Lacrimispora indolis DSM 755: one gene and its partner. The protein of the gene in region 1 interacts with the protein of each later gene in a pairwise test. Links are inferred from orthologs where the notes say so. Each region holds a gene or a part of one and is shown in the gene's direction. Other genes may lie near its edges.

Region 1 (4,418 bases):
GCAGGGTAGGTGTCTGTCTGGCAACCTCAGGCCCTGGGGCAACCAACCTGGTGACCGGAATCGCCACCGCTTTTATGGATTCAATCCCAATGGTGGCCATTACCTGTAACGTGGCTGTAAACCTTCTTGGACGTGACAGCTTCCAGGAGGTGGATATCACCGGCGTGACCATGCCTATTACCAAATACAATTTCATTGTTAAAGATATAACAAAACTGGCGGATACCATCCGCCGGGCATTCCAGATCGCACAGACTGGAAGGCCTGGCCCTGTGCTGGTGGATATCACAAAGGATGTGACCGCAGCAAACTATGACTATGAATATGTAACTCCGGAGCCCATCAAAAGGCAGGAGGATACCATAACAGAGGAAGATTTGGAAAATGCCCTGCAGCTGATCCGGAAATCCCAGAAACCGTATATTTTCGTAGGAGGAGGCGCAGTTGCAGCCAATGCTTCAGAAGAGCTTTCTTCTTTTGCCCACAAGATCCAGGCCCCTGTTGCGGACAGTCTGATGGGAAAGGGGGCCTTTAACGGAACCGACGAATTATATACCGGAATGGTGGGAATGCACGGGACCAAGACCTCAAATTTCGGAATCACGGAATGCGACTTATTGATCGTTGTGGGGGCCCGGTTCAGTGACCGGGTGACAGGTAATGCCGCCAAGTTTGCCAGAAAGGCGAAGATCCTTCAATTTGATGTGGATCCGGCGGAAATCAATAAGAACGTCAAGACTTATGCCAGCGTGATCGGCGATGTAAAAGTGATCTTAAAGAAGCTGAATGCACGGTTAGATCCTATCAACCATGAAGAATGGCTGGCCCACATTGACCGCTTAAAGGATATGTATCCCATGCGCTTTGACAAGAGTATCCTGACCGGCCCCTATATTATAGAAAAGATTTATGAGGTTACCCAGGGAGATGCCATCATCACGACGGAGGTAGGCCAGCATCAGATGTGGGCTGCCCAGTTCTATCAATATAAATACCCCAGAAGCTTCATTTCCTCCGGCGGCCTTGGAACCATGGGCTACGGTCTGGGAGCTTCCCTTGGAGCAAAGCTGGGCTGCAAGGATAAGGCAGTCATTAACGTGGCAGGAGACGGGTGTTTCCGCATGAATATGAATGAGATCGCCACAGCTACCCGCTACAATATTCCCATCATTCAGGTGGTTTTAAACAACCAGGTACTGGGCATGGTCCGCCAGTGGCAGACCCTGTTCTATGGAAAGCGGTATTCACATACAGTACTTAATGACCAGGTAGATTTTGTAAAAGTAGCGGAGGGGCTGGGAGCCAAGGCTTACCGGGTGACCGGTAAGGATGAGTTTGAGCCTGCTCTCAGAGAAGCCATTGAGTTAAACGTTCCTGTTGTTATAGAATGTCAGATCCATTGTGATGACAAGGTATTCCCCATGGTATCTCCGGGAGCGCCGATTCAGGATGCGTTTGACGCGGAAGACTTAAAGTTTTAGATAAAAGTATGAGGAGGAAGAGATATGAGCAGAGTGTACAATTTTTCCGCAGGGCCAGCCGTGCTGCCGGAAGATGTCTTAAGAGAAGCCGCGGAAGAGATGTTGGATTACAGGGGCTGCGGTATGTCCGTCATGGAGATGAGCCACAGGTCTAAAATGTTTGAGACCATCATCGGCGATGCTGAGGCGGATTTAAGGGACTTATTAAAGATTCCGGACAATTACAAGGTGTTGTTTTTACAGGGCGGAGCCTCCCAGCAGTTTGCCATGGTTCCCATGAACTTATTCAAGAACCGGGTGGGAGACTACATTATCACGGGACAGTGGGCAAAAAAGGCATACCAGGAAGCAAAGCTTTACGGTACGGCCAATGCAATTGCTTCAAGCGCTGATAAAACCTTCAGCTATATTCCGGAGGTTTCGGATCTTCCCATTTCTGAAGATGCGGATTACGTTTATATCTGTGAAAACAACACGATTTATGGTACAAAGTTCAAAACATTGCCCAATACAAAGGGAAAAACACTGGTAGCTGATCTCTCCTCCTGTTTCTTATCGGAACCCGTTGACGTTTCAAAGTACGGCCTGATTTTTGCAGGCGCCCAGAAAAACGTAGGGCCTGCAGGCGTGGTCATTGCTATCATCCGGGAAGACTTAATCACAGAAGATGTGCTTCCCGGAACTCCTACCATGCTTCGTTATAAAACCCATGCCAACGAGAAATCTCTATACAATACGCCGCCGGCCTATGGGATCTACATTTGCGGAAAGGTATTCCAGTGGCTGAAGAAGCGGGGCGGCTTAGAGGCCATGAAGGAATTCAATGAAAAGAAGGCTGCCCTCCTTTATGATTATCTGGATCAGAGTCAGATGTTTACCGGTACTGTGGTAAAGGAGGACCGTTCCCTGATGAATGTTCCTTTTGTCACCGGAAATGAGGAACTGGATGCATTGTTTGTAAAGGAATCAAAGGCAGCAGGATTTGAAAACTTAAAGGGCCACAGGAGCGTTGGCGGTATGCGTGCCAGCATCTACAATGCCATGCCAATGGAAGGTGTAGAAAAGCTGGTTTCCTTTATGAAGGATTTTGAAGAAAAGCATGGGAAATGACTTACTTGGAGGAGAGGAATTATGACAAAAAAAATTCATTGCCTCAATGCGGTTTCTAATTGCGGAACCGTATTGCTGACAGACGATTATACATTAACAAATGACATCAATGAAGCGGACGGAGTTCTTGTCCGAAGCGCTTCCATGCATGAACTGGAGCTTCCTGAGGGCCTTTTAGCCATTGCAAGAGCCGGAGCGGGGGTGAATAACATTCCCCTGGAGGAATGTGCTGCAAAAGGGATTGTGGTATTCAATACGCCGGGAGCCAATGCCAACGGAGTAAAGGAACTGGTCATCGCAGGCCTTATGATGGCTTCCAGGGATATTGTGGGAGGCGTCCGCTGGTGCAAGGATAATAAGGACGATGAAAATATTGCAAAATCTGCAGAAAAAGCCAAAAAGGCTTTTGCAGGCTGCGAGATCAGGGGAAAGAAGCTGGGTGTTATCGGCCTTGGAGCCATTGGTACGGAGGTGGCAAATGCCTGTTCTTACTTAGGGATGGACGTCTATGGATATGATCCCTTTATTTCCATAAACGCGGCATGGAAGCTTTCCAGAAACATCAAGCACATCACCTCTGCGGATACCATTTTCCAGGAGTGCGATTACATAACCCTTCATCTTCCTCTGGTGGATTCCACAAAGGGAATGGTGAATAAATCTGTCCTTGATCATATGAAGGATGGTGTTGTGATCCTGAATTTTGCAAGAGATGTTCTGGTGAACGAAGATGATATGGCAGAGGCTTTACAGTCAGGCAAGGTAAGAAAATATGTGACTGATTTCCCAAATCCAAAGTCTGCTCACATGGAAGGAGCCCTAGTCATTCCTCATTTAGGCGCTTCTACGGAGGAATCTGAGGATAACTGCGCAAAGATGGCTGTAGAAGAGATCATGGATTATATTGACAACGGCAACATCCGCAATTCCGTAAACTTTCCTTTCTGTGATATGGGAGTGTGCAAGGCGGCCAGCCGCATTGCAGTGCTTCACTTAAATATCCCCAACATGATCGGGCAGATCACAGGAACCCTGGCGGCAGGGGATGTGAATATCTCCGACATGACCAACAAGAGCCGTGAAAAGTACGCTTATACCATGCTTGATCTGGAGAGTGTTCCTGATGAAGATAGCATACAGAAGCTGAAAAACATCAAGGGTGTGGTCAGGGTAAGAATCATTAAATAGAGTTCGGGTTCTGCCATGCCATTCGTCATTCAGCGGATAGAAGTTATTTCCTCAAGGGAAATAGACAGGCCGCTAAATGATTCATGTCGGGCGTCCGCCCTATAGAAACATGTATAAAATTTGTACGTGTGAGCTTGCTCACTAAGTACAAATTCTATACATATTTCTGCATGGCAGAACTGGTAAGCAAGTAAAGACTAACTATTAAAAGTCAAGTCTAAAAAAGAAAGTTTATGAATGAATTGCAGAAATGCATTTCAAGTAAATCAGTACCTTGAAAACCGCATGACAAACAGAGCATCTTTACAGGTGCTCAAAAAGAAAATTATTAAACAGAAAAGTTAAGAGACTTTGTTGTATGCCTGTCCCGATTTTTCTAACCGATAAATGACTCTGACCAGCTTCTTCGCAGCATGAGAAACAGCAACGTTATAATGCTTACCCTCCGCCCTCTTTTTTGCAAGATAGGCGGCAAATACCGGATCCCACTTACAGACAAATTTAGCAGCATTAAAAAGTGCGTAGCGCAGATACCTGGAACCACGCTTTTCCATATGTGAATGAGAAGATTCCAACTGTCCGGATTGGTAGGTAGAGGGAGATAATCCAGCATAGGCAAGAATCTTATCAGGAGAGTCA
Region 2 (4,475 bases), 1.1 Mb from region 1 along the record:
CATTGGGTTTCAGAAAGGCGGTGTTCTATATGGAGCAGAAAGGACTGCTCACAAAGTTCGTATCAGGCGGGGGCTGAGCGGCCAAATTAGGGCCGGGAGCTCTTTCAAATATTATCGGCGATTTACCGAAGCTGTCAGATCCTGCATTGATCGTCGGATTTGATACGGCGGATGATGCCTGTGTCTATCAGATCAGTGAGGATATGGCAATCATACAGACGGCGGACTTTTTTCCGCCCATGGTGGATGATCCTTATTTATTCGGCAAAATTGCGGCTGCCAACGCCTTTTCAGATGTCTATGCCATGGGAGGGGTACCTAAGTTAGCCTTAAATCTCCTTTGCGTAAACCCCTGTCTGGGAGATGAGGTGGTAAAGGAAATCCTGCGGGGAGGATCAGATCAGGCTATAAAGGCAGGATGCATCATAACCGGGGGTCATACCATTGAGGACAAGGTTCCCAAATACGGGTTAAGCGTTACGGGATTCGTCCATCCGGGAAAGGTGCGGAAGAATGTGGGAGCAAAACCTGGTGATGTGCTGGTTCTGACCAAGCCTATTGGTTCAGGGATCCTCTTAACCGCCCTGAAAGCGGAATTTATAGAACCAAAGGACTGTGAGATCATGTTTGAGAGCATGGCCGCATTGAATCAGGAGGCAGGGGCAGCCATGGAGGGACTTTCCATTCACGCATGCACCGATATCACAGGCTTTGGACTTCTGGGCCACCTCTACGAAATGGCGGCAGGCAGTGAAGTTACCATATCTGTTTTTGCAGATAAACTTCCCCTGTTTCCTTTGGCAGAGGAAATGGCACTTACCGGGCTGGTGCCTGCCGGCGCTTACCGGAATTTTGATTATATCAAATCATTTGTTAAAATTATGCCAGATGTGGAACAGGCATTGATTGATATTGCTTCTGATGCCCAAACCTCAGGAGGTCTGTGTATTTCCCTGCCTGAAGAAGAGGCCGGCTTCCTATTAAAAAGGCTTGAGGCTGCCGGGACCATGGGATATATCATAGGACTTGTCAAGGATGAAGCAGATAAAAAAATTGAATTAATGAATATGCAAAAACACAAGTGATTTTAAGCTTGTGTTTTTTTTATTATAAAAATTAATCTAAAAATGTTTTTGATAATTCCGTATTTTATAAGTTTTCACCTATAAATTTTTCTGACCTATAAAAAAATGAAATAAAGGGTATTGATAATATAAAAAACACTTTCTTGATATGAAAGGAAAAAATGGTATAATATAAAAGTAGATTGTAGACAATCTACAATCTGAATATTTATGGAAGCAGACAGGTAACTGGTGTGCCTACCGGTCTTCAAAACCGTGTTGCGGCTAATCGTCGTGGGTGGGTTCGATTCCCATATGCTTCCGCCAAAAATAATTTCCATTAACATAAATTGCGACCATATTGTTAAAAATTTATCAAACATGGGATCTGGGTGAGGGATGAATGGACAGCATAATTGTAGGAACGGCAGGGCATATTGACCATGGAAAAACGGCATTGGTAAAAGCTCTCACAGGCCATGATACGGACACCCTGGCAGAGGAAAAGAAAAGAGGGATTTCCATTAATCTTGGATTTACCGGTTTTCAGCTTCCCAATGGGCGTACTCTTGGCATTGTTGATGTTCCGGGGCATGAAAGATTTATTAAGAACATGCTGGCCGGAGCCACAGGCATTGACGCCGCTCTCATCATCATTGCGGCAAATGAGGGCATCATGCCTCAGACCAGGGAACATATGGACATTCTCAGTTACCTGGGAATACAAAAATTTTTAATCGTGCTCACAAAAATCGACCTGGTGGATGAGGAATTTAAAGAACTGGTGATCGAAGATATCCAATCCTTTATAAAGGGGACCTTTTTAGAAGGGAGCAAGATCGTTGAGGTGGATTCTGTCAGCAGAAAGGGTTTTAACGACTTGATAAGGGAGCTTGAGATCCTGACATCCAATATCCGGGAGCGGAGCTTTACGAAGAAACCCCGGATGAACATTGACCGGGTTTTTTCTGTTAAAGGGTATGGAACCGTAGTCACCGGAACCCTGATGGAAGGGGTATTAAAGGCTGAGGATGAATTGGTGGTTTATCCTCAGGGTATTGTGACCAAGGTAAGGAACCTTCAGGTTCATGAACATAATGTAGAATCAGCCTATGCGGGGCAGCGGACGGCCATCAACTTATCCAATGTTGCAGTGGATGAATTAAAGAGAGGAAATACGGTTGCAACAAAGGACGGCGTGTTCGTAACAGACAGGATCGATGTAAAGTTTTCCATCGTAAAGACGGCAAAGCTTGAAATGGGAAGGTTTTATAAGTTAAAGCTCTATGTGGGAGCTGCGGAGGAAGTGGCCAGGTTTGTGCCAATCACCCATAAAAAGGTAAAGGCAGGGGATGATGGTTATGGTCAGATTCTTCTGGATCATGAAATAGCCGTTTTAAAGGGCGACCGTTTTGTGCTCAGAACCATTTCTCCGGTTACAACCATTGGCGGAGGGGTCATTATCGATCCAAAGGCCGGGAAATATAAAAATAATCCTGAGGAACGGCTAAAGTCCCTTCAAATGAAGGACTCGGCATCTACCAAGGAGATCATAGAAGAATATATTAAAAATAATCCATTTTCCACCCATGATCAGATCGCTGCCTTTTTAAATAAGGATATTAAGGAAGAGGAATTAAAGGAGCTGGAAGCGGATGAAACCATACTATTCATAGAAAAGCAGTACATACATGCAGAGTACCTGATGCATTACAGATATATGGTGGAGGACATTTTAAACGATTATCATAAGAAGAACCGGCTGCGGAGAGGAATTCCAAAGGCGGAACTTCTGGAAAAGCTGGATTTATCCCATAAAAAGCAATGTGAAACCATGCTGAAATATCTGGCAGGGAAAAATCTGGTGAGGCTGGAGCAGAATCTGGTTTCTTGTTATGACTTTGAGCCTGCGCTTACGGAAGGCCAAAAGAAAGTAAAGGCTGAATTGGCTGAAAAGATTCTGGAAAGCGGTTATACATTTCTTACGGCCGGAGAACTTACGGAAAACGCCAGGGAAAAGCAGCAGGTGCTTGAATTCATGCTGCAGGACGGCTTTATGGTCCTCCCCGGACAGTATATTTTGGCGGAAGACCAGTATAAAAAGGCAAAGGAAAGGGCAGAAAGGCTTTTTCATGAAAACAGTGTGTTAAAGCTTCCGGACTTCAGGGATTCCATTGGAACCAGCAGGAAGTTTGCCTTAATGCTTCTGGAGCGGTTTGACCAGGAGAAGTTTACCAGACGCCAGGGAGATGACAGGGTATTAAATACTAAAAAATAAATGGAGGTGCGCCTTGAAGATTTACGATGTTGTAATAATAGGTGGGGGGCCTGCCGGATTGTCCGCAGGACTTTATGCAGGAAGAGCCAGGCTGAATGCCCTGCTGATCGAGAAGGAAAAGGATGGGGGACAGATCGTCATTACTTCAGAGATCGAGAATTATCCGGGATGCCTTCCCGAGGAATCAGGCAGTTCTCTGGTGCAGAGGATGACAAAGCAGGTGGAGAAATTCGGGATCGACCGGACTGCCGACTGCATTCAGGAAGTGGATTTTTCAGGAGATATCAAGGTATTAAAAGGAAAAGAAAAAGAATACCATGCAAAAACCGTGATCATTGCCACAGGAGCTTTTCCAAAGCCCATCGGCTGTCCCGGGGAAAAGGAATTGATCGGAAAAGGGGTATCTTACTGTGCTACTTGTGATGGAAACTTTTTCGAGGATTTTGAGATCTATGTGGTCGGCGGGGGAGATACAGCCGTTGAAGAGGCCCTTTACTTAACGAAATTTGGCCGGAAGGTGACCATAATCCACAGAAGAGATGAGCTTCGGGCCGCTAAATCCATTCAGGAAAAGGCTTTTGAAAATCCTAAAATCGGTTTTATGTGGGATTCCGTGGTAAAGGAAATAAACGGAGACGGAATGGTCCAGAGTATGTCCGTGGAAAACGTAAAGACAGGAGAAGTGACGGAGGTGGCTGCCGATGAGGAGGACGGTACCTTCGGAATCTTCGGATTTATCGGATACCTGCCTCAGTCCAAGTGCTTTGAGGGCATTCTGGATATGGAATACGGCTATATCAAAACAAATGAAAACATGGAAACCAATATACCAGGTGTTTTTGCTGCCGGAGATATCAGGGTGAAGAGCTTAAGACAGGTTGTCACCGCATGTGCGGATGGGGCTATCGCAGCCGTTATGGCTGAGAAATATATAGAAAATTAAAGGAGGAGATTAAGATGCTGGTTGTAGATAAGGATACCTTTGTACCAGAAGTGCTGGAAGCGGAAGGGGTGGTATTTGTAGACTTTTTCGGTGACGGGTGTGAGCCATGCAAGGCTCTGCTTCCTCATGTGGAGAAATTTGCCGAGGAGTACAGTGATAAGATCAAATTCACAAAGCTGAATACCACAAA

The links. Proteins that work in one complex are often made in the same cells at the same time.
Region 2: the proteins of serC (region 1) and selB interact in binary tests that used the Escherichia coli proteins (3 or more experiments, as listed by UniProt). The link is inferred for Lacrimispora indolis DSM 755 from one-to-one orthologs.

What each region holds. Positions count from the first base shown.
Region 1 is NZ_AZUI01000001.1:926,960-931,377, reverse strand. What follows is about bases 702-3,548. They hold serC (3-phosphoserine/phosphohydroxythreonine transaminase), read left to right. Parts: upstream 702-1,505; coding sequence 1,506-2,591; downstream 2,592-3,548. Other genes in these bases: K401_RS0104450 (phosphoglycerate dehydrogenase), read left to right, coding at 2,613-3,548; ilvB (biosynthetic-type acetolactate synthase large subunit), read left to right, coding at 702-1,481. Outside these bases: more of ilvB, read left to right, coding at 1-701; more of K401_RS0104450, read left to right, coding at 3,549-3,779; K401_RS0104440 (IS110 family RNA-guided transposase), read right to left, coding at 4,121-4,418. UniProt on the Escherichia coli protein: Catalyzes the reversible conversion of 3-phosphohydroxypyruvate to phosphoserine and of 3-hydroxy-2-oxo-4-phosphonooxybutanoate to phosphohydroxythreonine. Is involved in both pyridoxine and serine biosynthesis.
Region 2 is NZ_AZUI01000001.1:1,977,299-1,981,773, forward strand. Bases 1,001-3,904 are described here. They hold selB (selenocysteine-specific translation elongation factor), read left to right. Parts: upstream 1,001-1,467; coding sequence 1,468-3,342; downstream 3,343-3,904. Other genes in these bases: trxB (thioredoxin-disulfide reductase), read left to right, coding at 3,356-3,904. Outside these bases: more of trxB, read left to right, coding at 3,905-4,285; thioredoxin TrxA, read left to right, coding at 4,300-4,475. UniProt on the Escherichia coli protein: Translation factor necessary for the incorporation of selenocysteine into proteins. It probably replaces EF-Tu for the insertion of selenocysteine directed by the UGA codon. SelB binds GTP and GDP.